4 regions of the Paenibacillus sp. FSL R7-0340 genome follow, and region 4 is predicted to be linked to each of the others. Evidence: a T-box and tRNA genes for the amino acid it is inferred to sense, from the RefSeq annotation. Region 4 holds a T-box; the other regions hold tRNA genes.
The links. The T-box of region 4 lies ahead of leuS (leucine--tRNA ligase). A T-box ahead of a tRNA ligase gene usually reads a tRNA of that ligase, here a tRNA-Leu.

Region 1: it encodes a tRNA-Leu, which carries the amino acid that the T-box ahead of leuS (leucine--tRNA ligase) is inferred to sense. The anticodon was not compared.
Region 2: it encodes a tRNA-Leu, which carries the amino acid that the T-box ahead of leuS (leucine--tRNA ligase) is inferred to sense. The anticodon was not compared.
Region 3: it encodes a tRNA-Leu, which carries the amino acid that the T-box ahead of leuS (leucine--tRNA ligase) is inferred to sense. The anticodon was not compared.

The regions. Positions count from the first base shown of each region.
Region 1 is NZ_JBBOBY010000004.1:450-5,984, reverse strand. It holds tRNA gene MKX59_RS27530 (tRNA-Ile) at 1-54, shown strand, start outside; tRNA gene MKX59_RS27525 (tRNA-Ala) at 77-152, shown strand; tRNA gene MKX59_RS27520 (tRNA-Asn) at 157-232, shown strand; tRNA gene MKX59_RS27515 (tRNA-Met) at 267-340, shown strand; tRNA gene MKX59_RS27510 (tRNA-Ser) at 344-435, shown strand; tRNA gene MKX59_RS27505 (tRNA-Glu) at 468-539, shown strand; tRNA gene MKX59_RS27500 (tRNA-Val) at 546-621, shown strand; tRNA gene MKX59_RS27495 (tRNA-Met) at 652-725, shown strand; tRNA gene MKX59_RS27490 (tRNA-Asp) at 751-827, shown strand; tRNA gene MKX59_RS27485 (tRNA-Phe) at 894-966, shown strand; tRNA gene MKX59_RS27480 (tRNA-Thr) at 993-1,068, shown strand; tRNA gene MKX59_RS27475 (tRNA-Tyr) at 1,073-1,158, shown strand; tRNA gene MKX59_RS27470 (tRNA-His) at 1,178-1,250, shown strand; tRNA gene MKX59_RS27465 (tRNA-Gln) at 1,268-1,342, shown strand; tRNA gene MKX59_RS27460 (tRNA-Lys) at 1,347-1,422, shown strand; tRNA gene MKX59_RS27455 (tRNA-Leu) at 1,437-1,523, shown strand; tRNA gene MKX59_RS27450 (tRNA-Gly) at 1,530-1,604, shown strand; tRNA gene MKX59_RS27445 (tRNA-Cys) at 1,615-1,685, shown strand; tRNA gene MKX59_RS27440 (tRNA-Arg) at 1,712-1,788, shown strand; tRNA gene MKX59_RS27435 (tRNA-Pro) at 1,811-1,884, shown strand; tRNA gene MKX59_RS27430 (tRNA-Gly) at 1,894-1,964, shown strand; gene MKX59_RS27425 (PAS domain-containing sensor histidine kinase) at 2,165-3,268, opposite strand; gene MKX59_RS27420 (response regulator) at 3,261-3,914, opposite strand; gene MKX59_RS27415 (GAF domain-containing protein) at 4,058-4,507, opposite strand; gene MKX59_RS27410 (Crp/Fnr family transcriptional regulator) at 4,807-5,535, shown strand, end outside.
Region 2 is NZ_JBBOBY010000001.1:906,226-914,612, reverse strand. It holds gene MKX59_RS04110 (CdaR family protein) at 1-336, opposite strand, end outside; gene cdaA (diadenylate cyclase CdaA) at 333-1,166, opposite strand; gene MKX59_RS04100 (anti-sigma factor) at 1,388-2,011, opposite strand; gene sigW (RNA polymerase sigma factor SigW) at 2,162-2,728, opposite strand; gene ppc (phosphoenolpyruvate carboxylase) at 2,920-5,712, opposite strand; tRNA gene MKX59_RS04085 (tRNA-Gly) at 6,451-6,521, opposite strand; tRNA gene MKX59_RS04080 (tRNA-Pro) at 6,531-6,604, opposite strand; tRNA gene MKX59_RS04075 (tRNA-Arg) at 6,623-6,699, opposite strand; tRNA gene MKX59_RS04070 (tRNA-Gly) at 6,705-6,779, opposite strand; tRNA gene MKX59_RS04065 (tRNA-Leu) at 6,790-6,870, opposite strand; tRNA gene MKX59_RS04060 (tRNA-Lys) at 6,882-6,957, opposite strand; tRNA gene MKX59_RS04055 (tRNA-Gln) at 6,962-7,036, opposite strand; tRNA gene MKX59_RS04050 (tRNA-Val) at 7,092-7,167, opposite strand; tRNA gene MKX59_RS04045 (tRNA-Glu) at 7,179-7,250, opposite strand; tRNA gene MKX59_RS04040 (tRNA-Thr) at 7,262-7,334, opposite strand; tRNA gene MKX59_RS04035 (tRNA-Asn) at 7,338-7,413, opposite strand; rRNA gene rrf (5S ribosomal RNA) at 7,433-7,549, opposite strand; rRNA gene MKX59_RS04025 (23S ribosomal RNA) at 7,700-8,387, opposite strand, start outside.
Region 3 is NZ_JBBOBY010000001.1:1,620,680-1,629,066, forward strand. It holds rRNA gene MKX59_RS07230 (23S ribosomal RNA) at 1-306, shown strand, start outside; rRNA gene rrf (5S ribosomal RNA) at 458-574, shown strand; tRNA gene MKX59_RS07240 (tRNA-Asn) at 594-669, shown strand; tRNA gene MKX59_RS07245 (tRNA-Ser) at 673-764, shown strand; tRNA gene MKX59_RS07250 (tRNA-Glu) at 782-853, shown strand; tRNA gene MKX59_RS07255 (tRNA-Val) at 864-939, shown strand; tRNA gene MKX59_RS07260 (tRNA-Met) at 969-1,045, shown strand; tRNA gene MKX59_RS07265 (tRNA-Asp) at 1,072-1,148, shown strand; tRNA gene MKX59_RS07270 (tRNA-Lys) at 1,177-1,252, shown strand; tRNA gene MKX59_RS07275 (tRNA-Gly) at 1,288-1,362, shown strand; tRNA gene MKX59_RS07280 (tRNA-Arg) at 1,368-1,444, shown strand; tRNA gene MKX59_RS07285 (tRNA-Leu) at 1,457-1,536, shown strand; tRNA gene MKX59_RS07290 (tRNA-Pro) at 1,544-1,617, shown strand; gene MKX59_RS07295 (BofC C-terminal domain-containing protein) at 1,732-2,436, shown strand; gene ruvC (crossover junction endodeoxyribonuclease RuvC) at 2,667-3,170, shown strand; gene ruvA (Holliday junction branch migration protein RuvA) at 3,167-3,781, shown strand; gene ruvB (Holliday junction branch migration DNA helicase RuvB) at 3,832-4,839, shown strand; gene MKX59_RS07315 (SpoIID/LytB domain-containing protein) at 5,068-7,161, shown strand; gene queA (tRNA preQ1(34) S-adenosylmethionine ribosyltransferase-isomerase QueA) at 7,169-8,197, shown strand; gene tgt (tRNA guanosine(34) transglycosylase Tgt) at 8,218-8,387, shown strand, end outside.
Region 4 is NZ_JBBOBY010000001.1:2,100,329-2,108,715, reverse strand. It holds gene MKX59_RS09390 (DNA internalization-related competence protein ComEC/Rec2) at 1-383, opposite strand, end outside; gene MKX59_RS09385 (hypothetical protein) at 313-465, opposite strand; gene MKX59_RS09380 (deoxycytidylate deaminase) at 645-1,163, opposite strand; gene MKX59_RS09375 (ComEA family DNA-binding protein) at 1,252-1,845, opposite strand; gene comER (late competence protein ComER) at 2,141-2,986, shown strand; gene leuS (leucine--tRNA ligase) at 2,967-5,405, opposite strand; T-box leader at 5,467-5,724, opposite strand; gene MKX59_RS09360 (tautomerase family protein) at 5,909-6,298, shown strand; gene MKX59_RS09355 (class I SAM-dependent DNA methyltransferase) at 6,371-7,144, opposite strand; gene MKX59_RS09350 (CvfB family protein) at 7,148-8,056, opposite strand; gene rsfS (ribosome silencing factor) at 8,053-8,387, opposite strand, start outside.

The sequences.
Region 1 (5,535 bases), on a different contig from region 4:
AGCGCACCCCTGATAAGGGTGAGGTCGGTGGTTCGAGTCCACTAAGGCCCACCACTTCTAGAATAACAAAAAGATTGGGGCCATAGCTCAGCTGGGAGAGCGCCTGCCTTGCACGCAGGAGGTCAGCGGTTCGATCCCGCTTGGCTCCACCAATATTCCCTGATAGCTCAGTTGGTAGAGCACTCGACTGTTAATCGAGTTGTCACAGGTTCGAGTCCTGTTCGGGGAGCCATGTTTTGAATATTTCTGACTTTTATATATAAGGTGGCGGCGTAGCTCAGCTGGCTAGAGCGTACGGTTCATACCCGTGAGGTCGGGGGTTCGATCCCCTCTGCCGCTACTCGGAGAGATACCCAAGTGGCTATAAGGGGACCCTCTGCTAAGGGGTTAGACTGCGAAAGTGGTGCGAGGGTTCGAATCCCTCTCTCTCCGCCATAAATTTATTGGAATCAGAACTTATTTTGTAAGGCCCGTTGGTCAAGGGGTTAAGACACCTCCCTTTCACGGAGGTAACAGGGGTTCGAATCCCCTACGGGTCATAATATGGAGGCTTAGCTCAGCTGGGAGAGCATCTGCCTTACAAGCAGAGGGTCGGGGGTTCGAGCCCCTCAGCCTCCACCATAAGAAAATTTGATAAGTCCCTTTTAATGTCGCGGGGTGGAGCAGTTCGGTAGCTCGTCGGGCTCATAACCCGAAGGTCGTAGGTTCAAATCCTGCCCCCGCAATTAATTTCCTATTGGAAATGCCTCTGGAACTGTGGTGTAGAGGCCTAACATGCCTGCCTGTCACGCAGGAGATCGCGGGTTCGAATCCCGTCAGTTCCGCCATTTTAATCTCATATATAGTTGACATATATAGTGTGGATTATATGGTGTAGTAATAAAACAAAATATGGCTCGGTAGCTCAGTCGGTAGAGCAGAGGACTGAAAATCCTCGTGTCGGCGGTTCGATTCCGTCCCGAGCCACCTTTCAAGTGGGAAATGAGTAATGTGCCGGTGTAGCTCAACTGGTAGAGCAACTGACTTGTAATCAGTAGGTTGGGGGTTCAAGTCCTCTCGCCGGCACCATTTTGGAGGATTAGCGAAGTGGCCAAACGCATCAGACTGTAAATCTGCTCCCTTACGGGTTCGGTGGTTCGAATCCATCATCCTCCACCAGTCTTTTCATAATCATATGGCGGTCGTGGCGAAGTGGTTAACGCACCGGACTGTGACTCCGGCATTCGTGGGTTCAAGCCCCATCGGCCGCCCTTTATTCTTAATTTATTGGGGATTAGCCAAGCGGTAAGGCAACGGACTTTGACTCCGTCATGCATAGGTTCAAATCCTATATCCCCAGCCATTAAGAGCCATTAGCTCAGTTGGTAGAGCACCTGACTTTTAATCAGGGTGTCGAAGGTTCGAGTCCTTCATGGCTCACCATTTATAATTATTTTGCGGTCGTGGCGGAATTGGCAGACGCGCACGGTTCAGGTCCGTGTGGGCTAACCCCCGTGGAGGTTCGAGTCCTCTCGACCGCACCATATTTTGCGGACGTGGCTCAGCGGTAGAGCATCGCCTTGCCAAGGCGAGGGTCGCGGGTTCGATTCCCGTCGTCCGCTCCATTATCCATACGGCGCCATAGCCAAGTGGTAAGGCAAAGCTCTGCAAAAGCTTCATCCCCAGTTCAAATCTGGGTGGCGCCTTGACTGCTCATTATGGATTTAAATATGCGCCCTTAGCTCAGCTGGATAGAGCGTTTGACTACGAATCAAAAGGCCGGGAGTTCGAATCTCTCAGGGCGCGCCATTTCTTAAAAAAAGTATAATGTCGGGATGTAGCTCAGCTTGGTAGAGCACCTGGTTTGGGACCAGGGGGTCGCATGTTCAAATCGTGTCATCCCGATACTGATTTGCGGGTGTAGTTCAATGGTAGAACTCCAGCCTTCCAAGCTGGTAGCGTGGGTTCGATTCCCATCACCCGCTTTTTGCTATAGCGGATTCTTGTTGCCTCAGTGGTGACACCTTATAAATAAAGAGAGCCTGTCTGGGGACAGAGCTCTCTCTTTTTTTGTATTTATCTTCATGTACCCACAATGTATTGATTATTCATAATCTCGGTATCGGTGTATATCGTTCTGATCATACAACTGGTATACACCGATAACCGATCTAGTGGACAGTTTTTACACGGGAATGGTCAGCTGGATGGAGGTTCCCTCATCTGGAGCAGAGGTCATGCTCATAAATCCCCCTACCCCTCTAGCTCGTTCTTCCATACTGAACAATCCAACTCCCTCTCCTTGGGACTTTCCAGAGAATCCAATGCCCTCATCCCGAATGGTCACTTGTATCATTTCATCTTGATCCTCAACGTCGACATATGCCTCCGCTACATCTGCGTATTTGGCTACATTCGTTAATGCCTCCTGTACAATCCGATAAATTGCTATTTCCTTGCGAATATCAAGGCGTTTACGTAGAGTGCATTGAAAATGCACCTCAATCCCGTAATGAGAACAGAAGTTTTCAATATAGGTTCTTATAGCTGGGACGACACCCAAATCATCCAGAACTGAGGGACGAAGTTCCCACGCTAGACCACGAACATCTTTGATGATGTCGGTCACCTGCGAACGAAGACTCTCCAGAGCAGCACTAGGTTGTTCGGCAAGTTGGCTATCTAACTGAATAATAAGTGAAAACAAGCTTTGTCCTATCCCATCATGTAGCTCTCTTGAAAAGCGTTTACGTTCTTCTTCCTGTATTTGCATGACTTGCGTCATCATAGACTGGAGTTCTGCTTCTACTTTCTTCAGTTTAGTGACCTCATTGCGGATCGCTAAGTACTGATAGGGTTTACCTTCCTCGTCCATAAACGGAACGATCGTAGTATTCACCCAGTAGTAGCTGTTATCTTTAGCACGATTACGTATTTCTCCTTGCCATACCTCACCTGAACGGATTGTAGTCCACAGGTTTTTCATGAAGGCAGGGGTATGATAGCCTGAATTAATGAGACGATGATCCTGACCGATCAGCTCTTCACGACTGTATTGCGAAATCTCACAAAACTTGTCGTTCACGTACTGAATAATACCTCGATGATCGGTCAAAGCAACAATGGAAGACGTATCTAGAGCAAATTTTAGATTGGATAGTTGGTGGAGTGAGTTACGTAGTGCATGGAGAAAAGGGGACTCTGGTATATAAATTTCTAGATCATTCAGCAATGTATCGGTTGATTCACCAAAGGCATGCTGCAGTAAAGGATTAGAAGGTTCATTCATAATGGAGCAGCCCCTTTTTTAGTGCGAATTTGACTAGCTCAGGTCGTGTTTTCAAGTTAAGCTTCTCCATAAGGTTACTTTTATGGGACTCTACGGTTTTGACGCTAATCACTAGGTGCTCGGCAATTTCCTTGTTGGCATATCCTTTGGCTACCCACGATAGAATCTCCTTTTCCCGCTCAGATAGGGATTCATAGGGTCCGGCTATGCCTTCCTGTTTGATTTTGTCCAGATATTCACTCATCAGTCGTTTGGTTGCATTCGGGTACAAATAGGCACTACCCTCGGCTACAGACTGGATGGCAGCGAGCAACTCCTCGTGAGGTGCGCTTTTTAAAATATATCCGGATGCTCCAGCCTGAATGGCCCGGAACAGATATTCTTCATCATCATGCATTGTTAAAATAAGGACTTCTGTGTCGGGCAACTTTTTTTTTAATTCAGTGGTTGCCGTGAGACCATCTTTGCCAGGTGGCATGCTAAAATCCATGAGCACCACATTAGGTTGTAGCTCCACTGCCTTGTGGATTGCCTCATCCCCGTCTGCTGCATCTCCTACTACCTTGATACCGTTTTTGCCGTCCAATAGGGCCATGAGGCCAGAACGTACGACAACGTGATCATCCACTACTAGTATACGAATCAATTTGTCATCCCCTCGAACGGTAAAAAAACCGTGCGTTTTGTCATAATCATAGCAAATTTTAGGGATTTCAATCAACAAAGATAGTTAGGGACAGTCATATCAAGTATTTTATGAGTTTCATTATCTACAGAAACATTGTTGATCTATGGAGTAAGAGGGTAAGCACATAGTTGGCTAAGGCGTTGAGCGACTTGAGTGGCCTCGGCTACATCAGACTCTGTGAACATCCTCACATCACGATTACCAAGAAGCAGCACACCGTTGGGCAGATCCCCTGTGCTGGAAAAGGGAATAGCAACAGCAGAGTGAAGCTGCTCGGCCAGCATTAGTGCACATTCCTGACGCAAACGTATACTACCTGATAGCAAAGCACTTACAGTCACGGTACGTCCCAAGCGAACAGCCATCCCGGCAATACCATGGCCAATCTTAAAAGAAATAAGACGATAGCGATTGCTTCGGCTACCGGAGGCGTAATACCAATGCAACTTACCACCCGACTTGGACATAAATGCAAGGGCAGTGAGATCACCATAAATAGTATCTCTCAACTGATTCAGTTCTTTTCGCATTTCATCCGTTATTTGTAGCATAGAAGACACATCCTTTTTCATAACCAAACTATATCTCTAATTCATTGTAGTTCCGACAGTTACAAAAGTAGATCAGGGAACCCCCTGATCTATAGGCGCAGGAAACACTGACTTTTCATCTGGTCGGGTAAGGAGTAGGGAAAAGGCCGATAAATGGGGCATTAGCTTACCTCGGAAGTGATATTTATCACAGTAAATCAGGGAGTAGGAAGGTATAAAATCAGGTGTTCTCCCGATAACAACCCAGGCATTAAAACATTATGATATAGATATCAGGTAAACACGAGGAGGACGCTAACATGCAAGCCACTTGTATGGAACGGTTTGGGGACGAAGCGGAACGCACGGGAATTCAGATTTATTTGACAGAAGAACATTTGGATCTGCTAAAAGATATTATGTCCTGGAAGAAGGTAAAGGCAGGCGTTATGCTTTTCCGAGAGGGCGATGATGCAGAGCAGCTTTATTATATACATTCAGGTCATGTTAAACTTCGTAAATCGACAGAAGATGGTAAAGAACTGATTCTGACCATTCAGCATCAAGGTGACTTAATTGGGGAATTTAGCGGGATAGATGGAGAAGAGTATAGCTGCACTGCGGAAACAGCCGATGTGTGTGAGTTAGGCGTCGTGCTTGTTAAGGATCTGGAGTCGCTCTTGTCCAAAAATGGGGAAATGGCACTTCAGTTCATCCAGTGGATGGCGATGAAGCAACGCATTATGCAATCGCGCTTTCGGGACTTACTGTTGTATGGTAAAACTGGAGCGCTAGCGTCTACATTGATCCGTGCTAGCAATACATGTGGCGTGGCTGTGAAGGATGGCATTTTACTAAATATGAAGCTTAGTCACTCCGAATTAGGTGAGATGATTGGAGCGACACGAGAGAGTGTGAACCGGATGCTGAGCGCGCTGAAAGAGCAGGGAACCCTAGATACAAGGGATGGAAAGATTGTCATTCACGATCTCAAGGTATTACGTGGCATGTGCTGCTGTCCTTCGTACGGCCAATGTGCCCATGAAATT
Region 2 (8,387 bases), 1.2 Mb from region 4:
ATCCGGTTCGAGTGATAATGTTTTAGTGCCTGCTCCTAAGCCGTTTAAGTTTAGCTTTGCCTGATAATTATCCGCGAAAAAGGAAGTCAGCACAGAACGCTGTCCTCTAACTTCCATCTTTACATGGTCAGTATCCATGGTAGACAATACATATTTTGAATCATCCAGACCACTGGCCTGAATGGCCACATTATCAATCACTTTATTATTATAAGAAACGGTCAGCGTAGATGAAGGTGTACCTGTATCTAGATGGACCATTCCCCACAGCAGAACAGCAACCGCAAGCGCCAAAATCTTTGAAATCGTATTATTGTTAATCCATTTGTCCATCATGAATTTCCACGGCCTCCCCTCCGATTCCAGAATGAGCCGCGTTTTTCCTTCAAAGACGGTGTTGGCCGCAACTCCTCATACAGCTTGGAGATTAGGGATTCTTCCTTAATGTCGCGCACGACCTGTCCATTAATGGCCAAAGAAATTTGCCCTGTTTCCTCTGACACCACGACAGTTACGGCATCCGTTACCTCACTCACCCCAATCGCAGCACGGTGACGGGTTCCCAGCTCCTTGCTGATGAACGGATTTTCCGATAATGGCAAATAACAGGCCGCAGAAGCAATCTGTTTATTTTGAATAATCACCGCACCATCATGCAGAGGTGTATTAGGAATGAAGATGTTAATTAGCAGTTCAGAACTGACTACAGCCTGTGTCTTGATACCAGACTCTGTATATTCGTTTAGCCCTGTCTCACGCTCAAATACGACCAAAGCTCCTATTTTCCTACGTGATAAATAATTCAGCGCCTTAATCATTTCTCCGATTAACTTGTTAATCTCTTCATCATCCGCAGACGAACGCCCAAATAGTTTGCCACGCCCCAACTGTTCTAGTGCACGACGCAACTCAGGCTGAAAAATAATAAAGATAGCCACCACACCAAAGGTGAACATCTGGTTCATCAACCACTTGAGGGTATACAAATCAAACCAGGTACTAACCGCCCAAATGACAACCAGAAACAGAATCCCTTTCAACAATTGAACTGCACGCGTTCCGCGAACAAGTAAAATAAGCTGATACATAATATAGGTTACGATCAAAATGTCGATAATATCTTTAATGGACTCTTTCCAAGTCAGGTCCGCAAAATAATCCAACATGCGCATGCCCCCGCAATTTTCTGTAGTGAGTGGGTGTAATATGTACACAGTATGCTCTCTCTATCTAGGTTATAACGATCAGGCTCACGTTGCAAGCTGTGTGACAAAAGAACCGCTAAAATCAGTAAAATACAGTACAATTCGCCAGCTTCATATACAAAAAAACGCCTTTTCCAGCGGAAAGAGGCGCTCGATATCGTCCTTGCCATTTCAAGCTTCTTTTATGGAGAAGAGGGTCCCCCGAATAAATCAGTAACCTTGTACCAAATCCAATCCAAGGTTTGATCAATACTTTTAACCTGTCCTGCAATATGAGCGGTGGACGCTTGATAATAAGAACCATCAATTACAGTTACATTTCCTTCCACATCGCCGTATACACGGGCTTCACCATTTTGCACTGTTAGATCTCCGGCAATGGATTTCCCTTCAGGCACAATCACAGTATCACCCTGAATAACGACTTGATCCAGTTGGCTTCCTTTGACTACCAATTGATGGTCCGTGCTAGAAAAGCTGGCCATGCTTGAGCATATAACAATAAGGAAGAAGGCAGCGGCTGTTACAGCGGGATGCCTTTTCACCCACGTCAGCATAGGCACCGCAGTCTGTCTTTTATGCGGTGGCAAAGCATTCATAATGCGAAATGTCAGCTCATCCGATACACACGGCACTTGATGATAGCGTGTACCGTAAAGCATCGCATCCGTCCGCTCCAGCTCTTTAAAACGCATGCGGCATTCCGGGCAGTCTAACAAGTGCTGTTCCAACTCATGTTTGTCCTGCTCAGACAGGTCGCCATCTAGATAGTCATGCATAAAAGAGACGGCTTGTTTGCAATCCATATGAGCCAATCCTTTCTAATATTCTTCCGTGTTTCTCAACATAACATGCTCCGGCTTAGAAACTTTGCTCATCTTACATACGTTACAACGAGCATTATGTTTCATAAAAACATCTACGCAGACTCTTTTCCTAGAATCTATGCGCATGATCTATAGCTTGTGCTCCAGTTTTTTGCGCAGAAAATCCCGGCCCCTGTGTACTCTTGTCTTAATCGTGGTGACTGGGAGATTGAGCACATCGCTGATTTCCTGTAAGGAAAGCTCCTGCAAGTACCGTAAAACCATAATCGTCCTATATTTATCCGGAAGGCTGTCAATGGCGTCATGAATTAAAGCCTGCGTTTCGGACAGAAGCGTACTCCCCTCAGGGGTAAGCTCTTCACTGGCGAGCATGGCGTACCCATCGACACCTTCCTGATCATTCATTTCAGCATCAAGTGAGTATGTAGGTTTTCTCCTTCGCAGACGATCAATGCACAGATTTGTAGCAATTCGATAAATCCAGGTTGAGAACTTCTGTCCATGATCGTATTTTTCCAAATTACGATACACACGCAAAAAAGTTTCCTGCACCAGATCCTCCGCCTCATGGCGATTACCTAGCATCCGGTAGGAAAGATGAAAAATCCGATCTTTATATAACTCGACTAACTCCGCAAAAGCTCGCTGATCACCTTTCTGTACCAGCCTCACCAAGCGGCTTTCCATATTATCCACTCTATACTCCCCCAGACTTGCTGATGGGTTACTTACTACATGTTTATGATTATTCATCGTAGTTTAATTTTATCCGGAAATCAACTGTAGTATTGTTACTAACTGCAAGCACACCTGCCATCAATATACAAACAGCACAATCGGGCACCCCATGAGTACCCGATTGCCTGTATTCGTACAACCACACTATATCAGCCCGTATTTCTTAAGCCTGCGGCAATTCCGTTAATCGTCAACAATACCTCACGCAGCATTTCAGTGTCATCACCGTTCTGATCCCGCAGCTCCCGTAGCTCACTTAGCAATTGAACCTGCAAGTAACTTAACGGATCAACATAAGGATTACGCAACCGGATAGATTCCTGAATAACCGGCACGTCGTCCAAAATCTCGGATTGTCCGGTTATTTTCAAAATCAACTCAGATGTCAGCTTGAACTCCGCTGAAATCTGTCCGAAAATGCGCTGCCGGGCCTCTTCGTTATCCGACATTCCAGCGTACTCTTCTGCAATCAGTAAATCCGCTTTAGCGATTGCCATTTGCAGTGTATCAATAAGTGACCGGAAGAAAGCAGAGTCCCTAAACATCGTTTGCAGCACTTTAAGGTTATCCTCATTGTTTTGATAGAAGCTTTGCAAACCTGTTCCAGCCGCATACCACGCAGGTAATAAGTAACGGCTTTGTGTCCATGCAAAAACCCATGGAATGGCGCGCAAGTCCTCAAAACGTTCGCTGTTCTTACGCTTGGACGGACGAGATCCAATATTCAGCTCGCCCACCTCAGGCAACGGTGTAGATTCTTTGAAGAAGTTGAAGAAATCTGGATCTCGGAAAATCAAATCCTGATACTTATCCAGTGATACTTGGGAAATGCGGGCGATAATCTCCTCCCAGCTCTCCTCAAACACTTCCTTCTTCCCGGAACGATGATATGCCACAGCCGTAATCAGCGCCGATGTTGCCTGCTCCAAGCTCCGGTACGCGATGCCTCTAAGCGAGTATCGGGATGATAGTACTTCGCCTTGCTCCGTAATCTTGATTCCGCCTCCAATCGTATGAGGAGGCTGAGCCAAAATACTGCGATTAAGTGGCATTCCACCACGACCCAGCGCACCTCCACGACCGTGGAAAAACTTCACTTTTACGCCAAACTCATTAACTACTTCCGTAATGCTATTCATAGCGACCCGAAGTTCCCAGTTCGCTGTAACCACACCGCCATCTTTATTACTGTCCGAGTATCCCAGCATAATCTCCTGAAGCTGGTCCATCGCAGCCACAGATTGTCGATATACAGGCAAGTTCATCAATCTTCTCATAATATCAGGTGCAGCATGCAGATCATCTATCGTTTCGAACAAAGGGACGGATTGCAGCGTACAGATAACAGTACCATCCTTCTCGATGCGGAACAGGCCTACCTCTTTGGATAAGACCATAACCTCCAGTAAGTCACTGGCTCCCTGAGTCATACTGATCAAGTAGCTTGTAATGGACTGCTTGCCGAATTCCTCCTGAGCCAAATAAATCGTACGATATACGTCAAGACATTCCTGTGTGCTATCGCTATATTTTAAATACGGTGAAGTAATCGGACGAGGTTCATTCAGCAGCTTTTCCAGCAGATTTATTTTTTCTTCTTCTGACAGCTTACTGTAATCCGACACAATATTCATTTTAGAAAGAATTTCAGTCATCGCATTTTCATGTTCTTGACTATGCTGACGCACATCCAGCGTAGCTGTATGGAATCCAAACAACTCTACCTGGCGAATCATCTTTTGAATATATGTGTTTGCTACATAATCGGCAAAATGATGACGCAGGCTGTTATCAATAACATTTAGGTCTGCAATGAGCTCTTCCGCAGAATTATAACGCTCATTGGTGCCCTGTTTGCTTTCATCCAGGATGTTGTTCACTTTAGCAATCATAAATGCTAGTTTAATGCGATAAGGCTCTTTTTCGTTATGCCATACTTCCATCTTTTTAAGTGTAATGTGTGTACGGTCTTCTTCAATAGAAGCCAGCAGATCATCGGAAACTCGCACAATGCTGGTGCTGAAACTCAAGTAACCCATGAGTTCCTTTAACGTGTGCTGATATTCTCTCAAAGCCAACTTGCGCTGCATACGTAACGTTTCCCAAGTCACATGAGCTGTCACAGACGGATTGCCGTCTCGGTCTCCACCGATCCAGGAACCAAATCTCAGATAAGTGGGTATGTGCCATTTTTGTTCGGGATAATATTTGTCCAAACATCGTTCCAATTCTTGGTACACATCTGGGAGTACATGAAACAAGGTCTCGTGAAAATAATACATTCCATTTCTTACTTCATCTAATACAGTTGGCTTGCGATCACGTAGCTCATCTGTCTGCCACAGCGTAATTACTTCGTTTAGCAGATTCTCCCGTACCTGTTCCCGCTCACGCAAGGTAAGCATCGGATTATCCAGCAGCATGACGTCCTCGGAAATGCGCTTGTGGATATCAAGTATTACTCGTCGTGTCGCTTCTGTAGGATGTGCGGTCATGACCAGCTCCAAAGAGAGCTCATTCAGCAAATTGCTAACGTCCTCAGCGGAGAAGCCCCCTTGTTTAAGCTCCTGAACGGAACTTTCAATGGAACCGGGCTGAACATCTTCACCAGCCGAATGCTCATAATCCCGCTTACGGCGAATACGATGGTTTTGCTCAGCGATATTCACCAACTGAAAATAAATCGCAAACGCGCGAATAACCTGGTGACGAATATCCGTATCCAGTCCGCTGACCATTTGTTTGAAATTCTCATACAACTCCGGCTGATACCCGGCACGTAACGATTTACTTGTCTCACGTATTTTCTCCACGATATCCAAAAGTTCGTTGCCACCCTGATGAACCAAAACCTCACCAAGAATATTCCCTAGAAAACGAACGTCCCGCCGTAGCAGATTGTTGGATTGGTTTTTGTTAGCGGTTAACGTAAGCTCAGTCATGCTTTTCCCCCCATCTGATCTGTTCCACACCATATACAGTTATAGCAAAGGTACGTATACACACGAAATTTGACACTTTCTTAACATCATACAATAAAAACGCATGAAAAGCTGCAAAATTTACAGTAAAAAATCATCTTTTTGAATTACTTCTTTCGAGAAAATATTGGATTGTTATGAATAAATATGAAATTAATAAATAGAAATGAATGTATATACTAGTGATGCGTGAAACATTATGCACAGTCTCTTATAAAGAGTGTGTTTTTAAAGGTACAAATTCATGCGACATAGTGTGTATATGTTTATTATTTGTTGACAAAGTCAACTCCATTAGCCTTCTATCCACAAAGATATACACAAATTAGCCATTTTCTCAGTGTTTCTAAGGTATTTCCTCTTTAACACTTCGCTTTTTACCCACATAAATAAAGGGAAATGTGCACAACCCAAGAGCAACTGTTGAGTTATCACCATGAATTCGTACCATAATAGCTATAGGATTCCTATATTTAAAGGATTTGATCACGAAATTAGCCTTACTGCTGGAGAAAGGGGTACGTTAGAGGGGAAATTCGGGATCTAGGTGTCAAAAGTAACAAGAGCCTATGTACAATATGCACAAGTCATCCCCAACTGTGCATGACAGGAGACATAATTGCACTAGCTTATATACATAGAAGTAAATGTAATGTGGACAAAATAAAAAGAAGCCTTTCGGCTTCTAGGTAATCGGTAAGCGGGTGATGGGAATCGAACCCACGCTATCAGCTTGGAAGGCTGAAGTTCTACCATTGAACTACACCCGCAAAATAGTATCGGGATGACACGATTTGAACATGCGACCCCCTGGTCCCAAACCAGGTGCTCTACCAAGCTGAGCTACATCCCGATATAATTTTTTAAAATATGGCGCGCCCTGAGAGATTCGAACTCCCGGCCTTTTGATTCGTAGTCAAACGCTCTATCCAGCTGAGCTAAGGGCGCAAATATGGAGCGGACGACGGGAATCGAACCCGCGACCCTCGCCTTGGCAAGGCGATGCTCTACCGCTGAGCCACGTCCGCAAAAACAAGATGCGCGTGGAGGGACTTGAACCCCCACGTCAAAGACGCTAGATCCTAAGTCTAGTGCGTCTGCCAATTCCGCCACACGCGCATGGAATACAATGGTGAGCCATGAAGGACTCGAACCTTCGACACCCTGATTAAAAGTCAGGTGCTCTACCAACTGAGCTAATGGCTCTTAATGGCTGGGGATATAGGATTTGAACCTATGCATGACGGAGTCAAAGTCCGTTGCCTTACCGCTTGGCTAATCCCCAATATGCATATGATTCACAATTCCCCAAGATTCCATCCAGGTAAGAGGATGAAAAATGGTGGAGGCTGAGGGGATCGAACCCCCGACCCTCTGCTTGTAAGGCAGATGCTCTCCCAGCTGAGCTAAGCCTCCATAATATCCTATGACCCGTAGGGGATTCGAACCCCTGTTACCTCCGTGAAAGGGAGGTGTCTTAACCCCTTGACCAACGGGCCATCCTATAACAAGCTCTCAACCGGGTTCGAACCGGTGACCTCATCCTTACCATGGATGCACTCTACCTGCTGAGCTATGAGAGCAAATGGCTCCCCGAACAGGACTCGAACCTGTGACAACTCGATTAACAGTCGAGTGCTCTACCAACTGAGCTATCAGGGAATATTAATCATAAAGCTCTGCTTGGCGACGTCCTACTCTCCCAGGACCCTGCGGTCCAAGTACCATCGGCGCTGGAGGGCTTAACGGTCGTGTTCGGGATGGGTACGTGTGGAACCCCTCCGCTATCGCCACCAAACATGAATTTACATCGTAAATTCTTCCGTATGGTTATTCGGTTCATCACTTATCGTGTGAATGAATAGCCATGCACTTGTCGTATGTCACTTGTACATACCTTCAAGGTTACACCCTGAAAACTGGATCCGAAACTCATTTGCGTTTTATTTAGGATAAGCCCTCGACCGATTAGTATTGGTCAGCTCCATGCATTACTGCACTTCCACCCCCAACCTATCTACCTCGTCGTCTTCAAGGGGTCTTACTAATTGGGAAATCTCATCTTGAGGGGGGCTTCACGCTTAGATGCTTTCAGCGCTTATCCCTTCCGTACATAGCTACCCAGCGGTGCTCCTGGCGGAACAACTGGTACACCAGCGGTACGTCCATCCCGGTCCTCTCGTACTAAGGACAGCTCCTCTCAAATTTCCTACGCCCACGACAGATAGGGACCGAACTGTCTCACGACGTTCTGAACCCAGCTCGCGTACCGCTTTAATGGGCGAACAGCCCAACCCTTGGGACCTACTTCAGCCCCAGGATGCGATGAGCCGACATCGAGGTGCCAAACCTCCCCGTCGATGTGGACTCTTGGGGGAGATAAGCCTGTTATCCCCAGGGTAGCTTTTATCCGTTGAGCGATGGCCCTTCCATGCGGTACCACCGGATCACTAAGCCCGACTTTCGTCCCTGCTCGACTTGTAGGTCTCGCAGTCAAGCTCCCTTCTGCCTTTGCACTCTTCGAATGATTTCCAACCATTCTGAGGGAACCTTGGGGCGCCTCCGTTACTCTTTAGGAGGCGACCGCCCCAGTCAAACTGCCCACCTGACACTGTCCTCGCACCGGATCACGGTAC
Region 3 (8,387 bases), 480 kb from region 4:
CAGAACGTCGTGAGACAGTTCGGTCCCTATCTGTCGTGGGCGTAGGAAATTTGAGAGGAGCTGTCCTTAGTACGAGAGGACCGGGATGGACGTACCGCTGGTGTACCAGTTGTTCCGCCAGGAGCACCGCTGGGTAGCTATGTACGGAAGGGATAAGCGCTGAAAGCATCTAAGCGTGAAGCCCCCCTCAAGATGAGATTTCCCAATTAGTAAGACCCCTTGAAGACGACGAGGTAGATAGGTTGGGGGTGGAAGTGCAGTAATGCATGGAGCTGACCAATACTAATCGGTCGAGGGCTTATCCTAAGAATAAAACGCAATGAGTTTCGGATCCAGTTTTCAGGGTGTAACCTTGAAAGTATGTACAAGTGACATACAACAAGCGCATGGCTATTCATTCACATGATAAGTGATGAACCGAATAACCGTACGGGAGAATTTACGATGTAAATTCATGTTTGGTGGCGATAGCGGAGGGGTTCCACACGTACCCATCCCGAACACGACCGTTAAGCCCTCCAGCGCCGATGGTACTTGGACCGCAGGGTCCTGGGAGAGTAGGACGTCGCCAAGCAGAGCTTTATGATTAATATTCCCTGATAGCTCAGTTGGTAGAGCACTCGACTGTTAATCGAGTTGTCACAGGTTCGAGTCCTGTTCGGGGAGCCATATGGAGAGGTGTCCGAGTTGGCCGAAGGAGCACGATTGGAAATCGTGTAGGCGCCAAAAGCGTCTCGAGGGTTCGAATCCCTCTCTCTCCGCCATAATTATTTTATTGTATGGCCCGTTGGTCAAGGGGTTAAGACACCTCCCTTTCACGGAGGTAACAGGGGTTCGAATCCCCTACGGGTCATAAGTAGTATGGAGGCTTAGCTCAGCTGGGAGAGCATCTGCCTTACAAGCAGAGGGTCGGGGGTTCGAGCCCCTCAGCCTCCACCATTTATTTAAATAGTAGTCCCTAATATTATCGCGGGGTGGAGCAGTTCGGTAGCTCGTCGGGCTCATAACCCGAAGGTCGCAGGTTCAAATCCTGCCCCCGCAACCAATTAACTTTTGAATGTAAACTGCTATGGAACTGTGGTGTAGAGGCCTAACATGCCTGCCTGTCACGCAGGAGATCGCGGGTTCGAATCCCGTCAGTTCCGCCATTTTCACAAAGTTATATTACCCTGTTGGGAGCCATTAGCTCAGTTGGTAGAGCACCTGACTTTTAATCAGGGTGTCGAAGGTTCGAGTCCTTCATGGCTCACCATTCATGAACTTATATGTCATGGATATAATGATATTGCGGACGTGGCTCAGCGGTAGAGCATCGCCTTGCCAAGGCGAGGGTCGCGGGTTCGATTCCCGTCGTCCGCTCCATATTTGCGCCCTTAGCTCAGCTGGATAGAGCGTTTGACTACGAATCAAAAGGCCGGGAGTTCGAATCTCTCAGGGCGCGCCATTAACTTCATAAGCCGGTGTGGCGGAATTGGCAGACGCGCGCGACTCAAAATCGTGAGGGAAACCGTGGAGGTTCGAGTCCTCTCACCGGCATCTATTTCGGGATGTAGCTCAGCTTGGTAGAGCACCTGGTTTGGGACCAGGGGGTCGCATGTTCAAATCGTGTCATCCCGATTCAAAAGGAAAGTCGCTGGAAGCAGCGGCTTTTTTGTTATATTCATATCTTTTTGTATAAATCAGTAATCGTCAGGTCACACTAACACAAAAAGTGGGACGGAAGGGATTACTGTGAAGCGATTAAGTTGGAAAAAACAGATGAAACGGCGCTGGAAACAGTGGAGAAGAACAGTGTGGGCTTTTAGCATTTTTGGTGCGGCTTGTTTGCTGGCAGGGTTGGGTATTCTGTTTTCGAATTATTTGCAGGCTATGTTGTCACAGCCACTCGCTACTACCGTCATGGCTGAGGAGAGCATGGAGGAGGCTTCACATCTGAGCCCAACTGAAGATCACTCCTCACAGATGCAACTACTGCAAAGTATTCGTGCTTCCGGTATAAGCAGGAAGACCCGTCTATTAACCACCTACGTGTGTGGTACGGAAACACTTTCCTTGGGAACACTAAGTTCACAGCAGCTAGAGACCTTACTGAAGCAACATCCCGATTGGAAGGGGCGACTTAATACCAAAGGAGAGGTGTGGCTGGAGCGCAGGGTGGAAGACTTGTCAGAGTCATGCAAAGAGCGTGGATACATGGGTTTGAGCACTGACGGCCAGCTTACATTGTATGAAGGGCTACCTAAAAGAGAAAAAGTTATCCGCACTTTTTTTCAATTGGATGTGGGTTCCATGGAGACGGCCTTGCCAGAAGGGGTGTATAAACAACTTCAGCAGGGGATCCGTGTACAGGATATAAATGAGTATAACAGTGTAATCTCCACTTTTAGTGACTTTGCCGTGGAGCGAACACAAAGGGTATTAAAGCAGCACTATTGATTACAACTACGGAGACGTTAGGCATTGCCCATGAGGTGAGGCTTGAAGCGTCTCTTTTTATGTTTTTACTCACGTTTAAATTTTTTCCTCTATTAGATACAAAGTTTTGTTATAATGAAAAGAACGACACATATGTTCGCTTTATATGGTATTTGGTCATGATTATATTAAGGATAACGTCTGGCTATTGTTTAGTTACGCCATGTTTGAGCGATAGGGGAGAGATTTTTTTGCGTTTTTTAGGAATTGATCCGGGCATTGCCATTGTGGGCTTCGGATTTGTAGACAAGATTGGCAGCAAGGTGGTTCCTGTACAGTATGGCTGCATCCAGACGGAGGCCCATACACCGGAAGAAGAAAGGCTGCTTCATGTGTATGAAGGCATGTTGCAATTAATAGATAAATATAAGCCTGATGCGGTAGCACTGGAAAAGCTCTTTTTTAATCGCAACGTTACAACCGCTATGTCTGTAAGTCAGGCACGTGGGGTGCTGGTACTAGCTGCAAAACAACGTAATTTGCCTATAGGTGAATACACGCCGATGCAGGTAAAGCAGGCTATTGTAGGGTATGGTAAGGCTGAGAAGAAACAGGTACAAGAAATGGTTAGAATGTTTCTAAAGCTTCAAGTTGTGCCCAAACCGGACGATGTAGCGGATGCTTTGGCGGTGGCTATTTGTCATGCGCATTCTTATGGATTAAATTCAAAATTAAATGAGGTATTGCGAAAATGATAGATTTCTTGCGTGGTTCTGTGGCCCATTTGGAAAATGAATATGTCGTTTTAGATGTGCAGGGTGTAGGGTACCGGGTATTTTGTCCGAATCCTTACGCGTTCGCCAAAACTGAAGGTTCAGTGGTCATTTACATTCACCATCATGTAAGGGAAGATGCTATTTTACTGTTCGGTTTTGCGACTCGTGAGGAGCAGCAGCTGTTCCGTAAACTGATTGATGTATCTGGTATTGGACCGCGTGTTGCGCTTGGTATTTTAGGAGGCGGTACGCCTGCTCATGTGGTAACGGCGATTTATCAGGAGAATATCACATTTCTCACCAAGTTACCGGGGATCGGTAAAAAAACGGCACAACGTATGATTCTGGATTTGAAAGATAAGCTCGACGGTATTGGCTCGTTGGGGATGACAACCGGATTGTTTGCTGAGCCTGTCGTAGAAGAAGGCGAAGGTTCATATTGGGGCGAGGCCCGTGAGGCGCTCAAGGCGCTGGGTTACACTGATGCTGAGTTGGATAAGGTATGGAGCAGAATGAAGAAAGATGCGAAACCTGATGAATCTGCTGATATTTTGATGAAGCGGGCTTTGCAACTGTTGTTTGCCGGATAGGACGCTGATGTCCGTTAACAAATGTCTGGTGAAAAGAGGAGCGATGGAATATGGATGACCGGATTATTTCCGCCAATTTGATGATGGAAGACCAGACGGCGGAGCTAAGCCTTCGCCCCCGTTATCTAAATGAATATATCGGGCAAAATCAGGTTAAGGAAAATCTGAAAGTATATATTGAAGCGGCCAAAATGCGTAAAGAAGCGTTGGACCATGTACTGTTGTACGGACCGCCGGGGTTGGGTAAAACAACTCTTGCTAACATTATCGCCAATGAGTTGGGGGTTAATCTGCGTACGACTTCAGGTCCTGCAATTGAAAGACCGGGAGATTTGGCAGCATTGCTGACCAATCTTCAAGAGGGTGATGTTTTGTTCATTGATGAGATTCATCGCCTTCATCGTACGGTGGAAGAAGTCATGTATCCTGCAATGGAGGATTTTGCGCTGGACATTATGATTGGTAAAGGCCCGAGTGCACGCTCGGTCCGTCTGGATTTGCCACCCTTTACCCTTATAGGGGCCACTACGCGCGCTGGGCTGCTCTCTGCGCCATTGCGTGATCGGTTTGGTGTTATTAGTCGATTAGAGTTTTATACGACAGACGAGCTGGCTTACATCGTGTCCAGGAACGCGGATATTATGGAGATTGAAATTGTTGGGGATGCGGCAGAGGAAATCGCATTGCGTTCACGGGGGACACCGCGTATTGCCAACCGACTGTTAAAAAGGGTGCGTGATTTTGCCCAGGTTGCCGGAGACGGTATTATTCATTCTGAGTTAGCTGCAGAGGCGCTAAAGAGGCTTCAAATAGATCCACTCGGACTTGATGAAATTGATCATAAAATGCTTAAGGCCATGATTCATTCATTCCGGGGCGGGCCTGTAGGATTGGACACAATTGCTGCAACCATTGGGGAGGAGAGCCAGACAATTGAGGATGTGTACGAGCCCTATTTGTTACAAATTGGCCTTTTACAAAGAACACCTCGGGGACGAACAGTGACTCCGGCGGCATATGGCCACCTTGGAATTCCAATGCCAACGGATCCACGGTGATTAGGAAACATGATGCACTTTTAAAAAAATCATTGCATGGTTACACGCAAGTATGGTGAATACGATATCGGCTGACGGATGATTGAGGGAAGTGAGAATGTAAGTAAGATTCGAGCGGGTTCATATTTTGGTTTATTCCGCCGATGTATTTAAAGGGACAGACAAGGGTCGAGATCCCGATAAATTACGCAATATAAGTGCTAGACAGCTAGATTGGGGGAGCCAGAAATGAGTGGAGAAGCATTTAACCGAAAAAGTATTTTCGGTGCATGGATGGGCCGGGCCAAACGAGCAGCAGCGATTATGGTATTAGCTACAGTGTGCATACCTTGGTCTTCGGGCGTTCACGCTGCTGCCGCCCAAGAGGATATTCGTGTAGTGATTTTTGCGGATCTAGGTAGCAAATATAAAGCGACAGTTCCCGCTGTAACCTTGAAATCATCAGGAGGTCTGAGTGTTGGACAGAACAGTGGAGGCAGTTTTCAAACTTGGATGGGACTGCCAGACAGTACGGTTCGTTTTAGTGTAGACAGCTATCGGGTGAAGGTACTTGAAGGAAATGAAGCAGCGGCGATAAAAGCGGCCCAAGCCCTGCAAAAGACTAATGATAAACCTACGGTTTTTATCGGTTCAAAAAATGGTAGCTCTGTGTATCAAGTGTACGCGGGAATATATGCTAGTGAACAGTCTGCGCAGGCTGCTGTACAGCGGATTTCCTCCGCAACCGGAGCGCAGCCCGAGGTTAAGGGAAACAAGCATTGGTCCACAGGAAGCTACGGAAGCGAGCAGGAAGCTAATCTCGTTCGAACGACAATTGCTGCGGCGGGCTTTGATGCTTTTACTGTGATTCAATCAAGAGGCCAGTATGCTGTATGGGTTGGAGAAGAAAGTAATGACAGCAAGCTGTCGGCTTTGAAAACAGAACTGGAGAGCAAGCAGCCGAGACTCACGCTGTCTAAAGTTAATGCTACTCAAACCGGCCTCATTATAAGACAGGAAGCAGGAGTCACGACTGGCTCGCAGGTGATGTCTCATTACATGCTAAGTGGTTCTGATAATAGCAAGGTAATTGTTAACGGCGGTAATAATGGAATACAAGTGGTCGAAAGATCCCAGCGTACATATCGCGGCGAGATGGAGATCGGCATGACGTCAGGCCAGCTGGCGCTTGTGAACGAAGTTCCTTTGGAGCAGTATTTGTATTCCGTGGTAGGAGCAGAGGTCTATTCCTCATGGCCAGATGAAGCGCTCAAGGCTCAAGCGGTAGCGGCTCGTAGCTACGCGCTTGCTCAAGGCAATCGGTTTCAGATCGGCAATGTAGTAGATGGCACGTTAAGCCAGGCTTACAACGGTAAGAGCTCGGAACATGCCAATGTCAATGAGGCTGTAGATGCAACAGCTGGTGAAGTCATTAAAAGCGGCGGCAAAGTGGTCGAAGCTGTATTTTCATCTAATGCGGGCGGTGTGACAGCAGATGCTTCTGAAGTGTGGAACAGTGGTGGCGAAGCCTTTGCCAGCGTAGACAGCTCGGGGGATACTTCGGCACAAAAAGGAGCACAGGAATGGTATCATGTACTTCTCTCCAGTGGCAAAACAGGTTATATTCGTGAGGATAATGCTAAGGAACTGGAGGGTGTCACAGAAGCGGGGTTAGACAAAATCACCGTCACTGCGGAAAATACAAATGTGCGTCCTATTCCCCAAATCCAATCGACAGTTACACCAATAGCCAAGGCGCAGCCGGGCGAAGAGATAATTGTATTAGAAAAGGTGCCTCAGTCCGGAGACTATGCATGGGTGCGGGGGCCCTTTACCTCAGCTCAGCTTGCTAAATCCCTGCAAGGGAAAGTCACGGGCACAGTGCCTTCCTCTATTAATTACCTCGATGTCACCAAACGTGGTCCATCAGGGCGAGTGTTGGAGGTTGAAGCGGACGGATCCCCTTTGAAAGTGAAATATCCAGATATGTTTCGCTCAGCGATGGGCGGACTCCCAAGCACACTGTTTGATATTGCGAGTACCGGAAGTTATACTGTATTAGGCGCTGATGGGGCTACTTCTCATGTAAGTGGTACACAAGGAACCCAAATCCTGTCCGCATCTGGTAGCAGTACTTCAAGTGGTAATGGGGTGATCGTCATGAATGAAGATCGTCATGCACGGGTCATTGACAAAACACAAAGCTTTATTTTTACAGGTAAAGGAAATGGTCATGGTTTGGGCTTATCCCAATGGGGTGCCAACGGTTTGGCCGAGCAGGGGTATGATTACAAGAAAATTTTGCAACACTATTACAAAAATGTGGATATAGTTAAGGACTGACCAATATATGAATGTAAACGACTACGATTTTGAACTGCCTGAAACATTAATTGCACAGACACCTTTGCTTGATCGGAGCGCTTCCAGATTACTGACGTTAAACAAAAATAACGGTGAAGTGGGTCATCATACGTTTTCGGATATTGTGCAGTATCTTCAACCAGGGGATACGCTGGTGTTAAACGATACGAGAGTGATTCCTGCACGCTTGTTTGGCATCAAGGAAGATACGGGAGCAAAGGCTGAGGTTTTGCTGCTTAAGCAACTGCAAGGGGACCGATGGGAAGCATTGGTGAAACCCGGTAAAAAGCTGAAAAAGGGTGCTGTTATCGTTTTCGGTGATGAGCTGAAAGCAGTAATTGAGGAAGAAGGAGATATGGGCGGAAGGGTACTTTCATTTTCATATGACGGTATTTTCCAGGAGATCTTGGACCGTCTGGGGCAGATGCCGCTTCCGCCGTATATCAAGGAACAACTGGATGACCGCGAGCGTTATCAGACAGTTTATGCTCGGCATGAAGGTTCTGCTGCGGCTCCAACGGCAGGGCTGCACTTTACAGAAGAATTGCTGGACCAGATTAAAAAGAAGGGCGTTACCGTTGCCTTTATCACACTTCATGTTGGCTTAGGGACGTTCAGACCGATGTCTGTGGATACGATTGAAGAACATGTGATGCATGAAGAATACTATTCATTGTCACAGGAAACAGCGGATGTACTCAATGAAACCAAGGCGCGCGGCGGAAGAGTCGTGGCGGTGGGGACGACCAGTTGCCGAACGCTGGAAACGGTGGGCAATAAATTCCTAGATGGAGTATTAGAGGCCAGTAGTGGCTGGACACAGATTTTTATTTATCCAGGCTATGAATTCCGTGTGGTGGATGCGATGATTACGAATTTTCATTTGCCTAAATCCACCTTGGTTATGCTGGTCAGCGCACTGGCGGGCAGGGAGAATATTATGCATGCTTACCAGGAGGCGATTGACCGACAATATCGGTTTTTCAGCTTCGGGGACGCAATGTTCATTTATTAATTAAGGATGGTAGAGAAAATATGGCACCAGCAATAAGATACGAACATATTAAAACCTGCAAGCAATCGGGAGCCCGTCTTGGGCGTGTACACACACCTCATGGAGTTATTGAGACACCAACCTTTATGCCTGTGGGAACTCAAGCTACTGTTAAAACGATGAGTCCTGAGGAACTGAAAGCGATGGATGC
Region 4 (8,387 bases):
TTTGCAGGAGCCTTTAAGGTGCCACGCAGTAGGATTGCATCTCCACGTTGCCACGCTGCCGCAAGTTGCTGTTCCTGCTTGGCAGCCAACTTGATATGAACAATGACCTGTTCTGATATTAGTGCACGATTCTCGTCCTTTTTCGAATGACTTCCGTAGTGATTGATTGAGGTGACTCTCATCTCAAACTGTGTTCGATCACCATCTACCTGTACTTCAGAAGCGATAAGCCCTGCTGCTTGAACAGACATGTCTTCCACCATAGAAGACGATACATGGAGAGCATCGGGAATACTGCTAACATTATGCGTATCATGCCAATACCAATGAAATCCACCACCGCTGAATGCAAGCCAAAGTAATACCATATGCCGGATGGAGATTTTCATCAATAAAGCTATAAGCGGAAAGATCAGGGTAACCCCCGCCCAGAGCAACAAAAGCATCCGTCCAGAATACAGACATGCCCCTGCACTTCCTGTAATCCAACAAACAGTAAGGGTCAATATAGGTCTAGTTAACACAAGTTTAGCTTGAATACAATCACCTTCCGGTAGGAAACATTGCTTTCTGTCCAAAAAACACAAAACAAAAAGAACCTCTGACAAAATAGCATTTGTCAGAGGTTCTTCCTCGTTTACTTTTTAATTCATTACATCCATCAGCGTTTCTTTCGGTGGATGATAGGTCTTCAGCATACGAAAGGCGATTCCCTTTTCCTCCATCATAGCACGAACCTTGTCGGCATCTTTGGGATAAGGTCTGTGGTATACAATCTCCACAATACCGCTGTTCGCCAACATATTGGCACACGTCCAGCATGGCTGGTCAGTGACATATACTGAAGAGCCTTCACGATCAATTCGGTCAGTAAACAGTAGCAGGTTCTGCTCCGCATGAATAGTGCGAATACAACGCTGCTTCTTAACCATTTCCTCGCGCCCATCACGGTGAACGACCTCATACTCCTCTGAGATCATACAGCCTGCCTCAGAACAGTCAGGCACCCCGGATGGTGCTCCATTATAGGCCGTCCCCAAGAGCTTTTTACCTTGTACAAGTACGGCTCCAACATGACGCCGCGCACAGCGCGAACGGGTGGATACCATATAAGCGATATCCATGAAATAGGTGTCCCAGTCCTTGCGTACATCTGCACTCATTTCCATCTCTCCCGTATAAACAAGTTAAAACGTAAACCATATCCGCTACCGCCGTTCTCAGGGCCTGTACATTGTAATCTTATATAAGTTACAAGCTGACATACGGCTTCATTTTCGCCAACATTTTAGCTCCGATTCCCTTTACATGATCCAAATCGTTCACACGTTTGAACGCCCCATGCTGATTACGGTAGTTCAAAATAGCCTCGGCTTTTTTAGCCCCAACCCCTGGTAGCTCCATTAACTCGGCAGCAGTCGCCGTGTTGATGTTTACCTTTTTTTCGCCGGAAACGGGTGTAGTAACCGAATCACTTACCGTATTGGTCCTACTCGTCGTTGCACCACTCGAACTAACAATACCTGTGTCTGAGCTCGGATTCGCAGCAGCAGATACACCAGTAGAAATCTGCACAGTATCACGTTTCACATTGTCAGCGGCTTCGGCATTCCTACTGCGCTCAGCTTTGTCTGAGGGTTCTTTTACAGCAGGCTTTTTCTGGGCATAGTCACTGCTGCGCTGCGACTCATTTGGCTCTGAATCCATCGCCACAGCCTGCTCCACCTTATGGTTAAGTAAAGTCCACTCTTCTTGCGGCTCAGAGCGCTGTCCTCCGGCAAATAAAATAAGTCCACTCCCGATTACAGCAAGCGTTATCGCTGTTCCTGTCCATACGCGTTTCATTTCCGTATCGTCCCCTACTCCACATGGATTTCGGGAAATTGAGCCGACTGAAAACACCGTCTCAATCAAACAGAGCAAGTCTGTCCAATTCCCGTTAAACCGGAGGGTGCAAACAACCTCCATACGGTCTCGCTGTGAGCATTTTTACAAAAAAGTGGTACGACCCCGGGCACGATCTAACATGCTCAGACATAAAATTCGTCATGTCGGCCAAGACCAGGCGCATACACTAAGAAGAATGACAGCTGACAGCACAGCGTCTATACCGCAAAGTATGAAAGGAGGACGTTGAACAATGAAAGTTGGATTTATCGGGACTGGCAGCATGGGAAGTCTGCTAATTGAGTCTTTTATTAATTCTAACGCACTCAAGCCGCAGCAAATATCAGCAAGCAATCGAACGCATTCCAAGGTAACCGAGCTAGCCCGTCGTTATCCAGGTTTGCATGCAGCCCAAAGCAACCGTGAAACGGCAGCGGAAAGCGATGTTTTGTTTATCTGTGTGAAGCCGCTGGAATCAAAAGCCGTAACGGATGAAATACGCAACGTCATTACAGAAGAGCAAATCGTCGTATCTATCACAAGCCCGGTGCAGATTCGTATTTTGGAGCATGCACTGAAAGCCAAAGTGTCCAAAATTATTCCCAGTATCACCCACCAAGTGGGCAGCGGAGCCTCACTATGCATCCATGGAAGCCGGATTACAGAGGAGGACCGCACCCTTCTGGAAGAGCTTATGTCCCACATCAGCAGGCCGATTCGGGTTAAAGAATCTTATACTCGAATCACGTCGGATTTTTCGAGTTGCGGTCCTGCTTTCTTGGCCTTTTTTATGGACCAGTGGATTCAAGCCGCAGTTCAAGCTACAGGTATAGACCGTACGGAGCTATGCGCCCTGGCCGGTGAAATGATCATCGGCACTGGAAAGCTGCTCACGGAAGGCGGGATGACACCAGCCGAGTTACAGGCCAGAGTAGCGGTTCCCGGAGGTATTACTGCCGAAGCTCTCGCACTGTTGGACATCAGCCTGCATAGTGTCTTTCCCGAGCTGATACAGGCCACGCACAACAAGTATGAAGAAGACATGCAAAAGGTGGATGTCTCCTTCGGCTTAAAGCCAATTAACCGGCAACAATATTAACCAGCTTACCTGGTACAGCAATTACCTTGCGGATCGTTTTGCCGGCCAGTGCCTGCTGAACATTGTCCAACGACACAGCGAATGCTTCCATCGCTTTAGCATCAAGATCCTTGGCAATCGTTGCACGCTGCACAATTTTACCATTCACTTGCACAACAATTTCCACTTCGGCGTCCACCGTCCATGCTTCATCATAAGCAGGCCAGGCCGCGTAGGTAATGCTATCATTGTGCCCCAGCAGCTGCCACAATTCCTCGGCCAGATGGGGTGCAAGCGGCGACAGCATTTGCACGAAGTTTTCCATTGCTGCACGCGGCAGAAGGTCTGCTTTGTATGCATCGTTGGTGAAGATCATCAGCTGGCTGATCGCTGTATTGAAGCGCAGTGCATCCAGATCTTCGGTTACTTTTTTCAGCGTTTTGTGCCAAGTACGATTGAACTCATCGCTACCGCCGTCATTTGTAATTTTATCGTTCAGGCTACCATCCTCGGAAACAAACAGGCGCCATACGCGGGACAGAAAACGATGTGCTCCCTCTACCCCATTCTCATTCCATGGCTTGGTCGCTTCCAGCGGCCCCATAAACATCTCATAAATACGCAGCGTATCGGCGCCAAACGTATTGACAATATCATCAGGATTAATGACATTACCGCGTGATTTACTCATTTTTTCATTGTTATTGCCCAAAATCATACCCTGGTTGACCAGCTTATAAAAAGGCTCTTTCGTTTCCACTACGCCGATATCATACAGTACCTTATGCCAGAAACGGGCATACAGCAAGTGAAGAACCGCATGTTCCGCTCCGCCAATATACAAATCAACAGGCATCCATTCACGTTGTTTCTCTTTGGATACAAGCTCTTTGTCATTTTTCGGATCAATAAAGCGCAGGTAATACCAGCAACTGCCTGCCCATTGCGGCATTGTATTTGTCTCGCGGCGTGCTTTCATACCTGTCTCAGGATCAATGGTTTCGATCCAATCTGTTGCGTTCGCCAGCGGGGATTCACCTGTACCTGAAGGCTTGATATTGTCCATCTCCGGCAGTACGAGCGGAAGTTGGTCCTCAGGAACCGTTTTGATCGTTCCATCCTCCAGATGAATTACCGGAATCGGCTCGCCCCAATAGCGTTGACGGCTGAACAGCCAGTCACGCAGGCGATAGGTGACTTTGCCGTGTCCTTTGCCCTCGGCTTCCAGCCATTCAATCATCTTCGGAATCGCTTCCTCGTTGGTAAGTCCATTCAGCGGGCCGGAATTGACGTGCGGTCCATCCTCAGTATATGGCTCATTAGCCACATCTCCACCTTGGACAACCTCAATGATATTCAATCCGAATTGCTTGGCAAATTCCCAGTCACGCGCATCGTGAGCAGGTACAGCCATAATCGCTCCAGTTCCGTAGCCTGCAAGTACATAGTCAGCAATCCAGATCGGCAGCTTTTCGCCGTTCACCGGGTTCACTGCATAAGCTCCTGTGAATACGCCTGTTTTATCCTTGGCCAGATCCGTACGCTCCAGATCGCTTTTACGAGCAGCTTGTTCACGGTACTGTTGCACAGCATCCTTTTGCTCAGGCGTAGTGATAATATCCACCAATTCCTGCTCTGGTGCCAGCACACAGTAGCTTGCGCCGAACAGTGTATCTGGACGGGTTGTAAATACTGTGAGTTGCTCGTCATAGCCTTCAATTGGAAAACGAACCTCTGCCCCGGTAGACTTACCGATCCAGTTCCGCTGCATATCCTTAATACTCTCAGACCAATCCAGTTCCTCCAGATCCTCCAGCAGACGATCCGCGTATTCCGTAATTTTCAGCATCCATTGACGCATTGGTTTACGGACGACCGGATGACCGCCACGCTCACTCTTACCGTCAATAACTTCTTCATTCGCTAGCACCGTTCCCAGCGCCGGGCACCAGTTCACAGGTACTTCAGCTACATATGCAAGGCCGCGCTTGTACAGCTGGATGAAGATCCACTGTGTCCATTTGTAATAATCAGGATCCGTCGTGCTGATTTCACGATCCCAGTCGTAGGAGAAGCCGAGCGATTTGATTTGACGGCGGAAGTTATTTACATTTTTCACCGTAATTTCGCGTGGGTGCTCCCCTGTATCCAGCGCATGCTGCTCGGCAGGCAGACCGAAGGCGTCCCAACCCATCGGATGCAGTACGTTGTAGCCGCGCATTCTTTTATATCGTGAAACAATATCCGTAGCTGTGTAGCCCTCTGGGTGGCCTACATGTAGGCCGGCTCCAGATGGGTACGGAAACATATCCAAAGCATAAAACTTCGGTTTGCCCGGCTCTTCCCCGGTACGGAACGTCTTGTTCTCATCCCAATATTTCTGCCATTTTGGTTCAATACTTTGCGGTTGATAGCCGTGCTTCGGCTGTGTGTCTGTCATTGTCTTTTCCTCCTCAAACGGTATGCAACAAAAAAACCTCTGCATCCCGTAGCGTGTCAGCGCTAGGGACGAGAGGTTATATTCCCGTGGTACCACCCTAGTTAGCAGAAAGCGTTCTTCGCGTTCTACTCCCTTTGCACCTGATAACGGAGGTGATCCGATGCGGGTTAATAACAGGATACAAGCACCTGTATAGGGCGTTCCTGCGTTGGACGCATATCTCCGAGGCGAGTTCACTTTGCACTGTCAACCGGCTTGCACCACCCGCCAGCTCTCTACATGTCCAGACAAAGCTACTATTCCTCATCAGCGATTGTTTAACCGTTAATAATGGCACTATTATATTGAAAACCGCGAAAAAAGTCAAATAAGGACTACCTTTGGTGTTAAAGACCCTCTTCATACTAATTGTTCATGACACATGCATACGAATGTTTTATAATGATTTCGAATTAAATCGCTTCAAGTTGAGATGAGTTGAGATAAGAAAGGTGAGCTGAGAAATGGCACAGATTAAAATTTACGGAATAAAAGAAACTCTAAATCCAATCAAAAAGCAACTTTCAGAGGTGATTCATTCTGCTGTGGTGGATGCGTTCAAATATCCTCCTGACAAGAGGTTTCAACGTTTTTTTCCTATGGATCAGGAAGACTTTATATATGCCGATGGTCGCTCTGAGGCGTACACCATTATTGAAATCAGTATCTTTGAAGGCAGAACGACAGAAGCTAAGAAGCAACTCATTAACCTGTTATTCCAAAGAATTAACGATCTTTTGGGTATTTCTCCACAGGATCTTGAGATTACTATATTTGAAACACCCAAACAGAACTGGGGCATTCGGGGTGTACCGGGTGATGAGCTTCAGCTGAGCTATAAAGTGAATATATGAGTGCAAAAAGACGCCCTTCATGTCATCATGAAAAGCGTCTTTCTTTTCCCATACTTGCTAAATGAAGCCTTGCTATTTTACAGCAACATAAAACAGTCTCGCCGCGTCATCTTCTGCTTCTACCCATTCAAAATCCGCATATACCTTCACATCACGAAAACCCGCTTTGGACAATTCTGCCTTCATCCAGTCTGGGTCATAGGCACGTTGAACATGTATTTCCTCGAAACGCTGGTATAGATCGCGTCCTTCTTGTTCTGCTTTCGCAAAGATACTAAGATGATGCTCAATTTCACAACGGGGAGTGTCCAACGCACATGTCCAGATATACGAGATAGAGCGTTCATCCAGTACGAATGGTTGCTCTTCATCATAGCGTAAAAACGTCTGCGGATGATGTACATCGAACAAGAAGGTTCCGCCAGGCTTTAGACCAGCATGCGTTCTGCGAAAAGTAGAAATTATATCTTCTTCCTCCAACAAGTAATTCAAACAATCGCAAAAAGAAATTACAGAATCCACAGGCTCGGGTAAAATCCATTCTCTCATATCCTGCTGTATCCAGCGAACGCTTCCCTCACGAAACAATCGCTGTCCCTGTGGAGTGGTTTCCATTTTGCGACGGGCTACTGCCAGCATGTCAGAGGATAAGTCGATTCCAGCCACCTCGAAGCCCGAGTTAACCAGGGGGATCGTAATTGAACCCGTTCCGCAGCCCAGCTCGGCCACCGTATGCGGCATCCCGTACTGATCCCAAGCCTGCCGTGCAAAGCGCAACCAGTCCGGGTACGGCATGTCCTGCATCAGCTCATCATACACATAGGCAAACTTCCGGTAAGAAGCCATTTTTTATTCCCCATTCCCGTCCTTCGGTTTCGGCATTTTCTCCACCAGGTAGGTCCAGTTTTCCTTTTGTGTAATCATTCCTTCCTTCATCAGCTTGCCCATTGCACGCTTGAAGGCGGATTTACTGATACCGAACCGTTGCTTGATAATATCCGGCGGTGTTGCGTCGGAATAAGGCATGCCGCCGCCCGGACGCTCTTTCAGAAAAGCAATCAGCCGCTCCGCATCCTCATCACGGCCTACTTCCTTGCGTGGTGACATCGCCAGATTGACCCGACCGTCTTCCCGAACAAGCGTGACCCGTACCTTGACCTCTTCGCCCAAGCGAAGCATCCGGTTACGCTCCGAGGAATGAATCATTCCAATCGCTCCAAAACCAAGCACACCTCCGTCCACCAGGACGAATGTGCCCATCTGAAGCGGCTTGTACACAGTCGCCTGCACCCATGTATTTAACCACGAATCAGGGGCGTGGAAGCACAACGGAGCCAGCTCCTGTTCCCCTGCCAGCTTAGCCCGCAGTCTACCTTGCTTGTCATGCTCCATAATGGCATATACGTAGTCGCCCACCCGAGGATGTAAATCTCGGTTTTCTGGCAACTCACGAATCGGCAGCAAAAGCTGACGACCCAATCCCATCTCCAGGAAACAACCCAAACGCGGATGCACATCAGCCACTTCAAGTTTTGCCATTTCGCCCAACGACAAGAACGGCTTTTTCATGGTTGCGGCCAAACGGTCCTCTGTATCGTGAAAAATAAATACCTCCAACCGTTCACCAACTTCGATTTCACGTGTCAGCTCCGTATAATGCAGCAGCACATCCTGCTCACCAACAGTGAGAAAATAACCGAAAGGAGATACCTCACGATCCACCATAATGGTGACATAAGTACCGGCGATCAAACTCATACCTTTTCCACAACCTTAGCATCCGACCAGAGTCGTTCAATGTTATAGTATTCGCGCTCGTCGCGATGGAAGACATGCACTACGACATCCCCCAAATCCATTAGAACCCAACGGGCGGAATCCATTCCTTCGATTCCTTTGATGGTTACACCTTCATCATGAGCGCGTTTGCGAATTTCTGTTGCAATCGCCTGTACCTGTGTATCCGAATTACCGTGGCAGATGACAAAATAATCAGCTACTAGTGATATTCCCCGCAAATCCAGTGCGACAATATTCATTGCCTTTTTATCATTTGCAGCATCAACCGCTGTTTGCATTAATTGCTCAT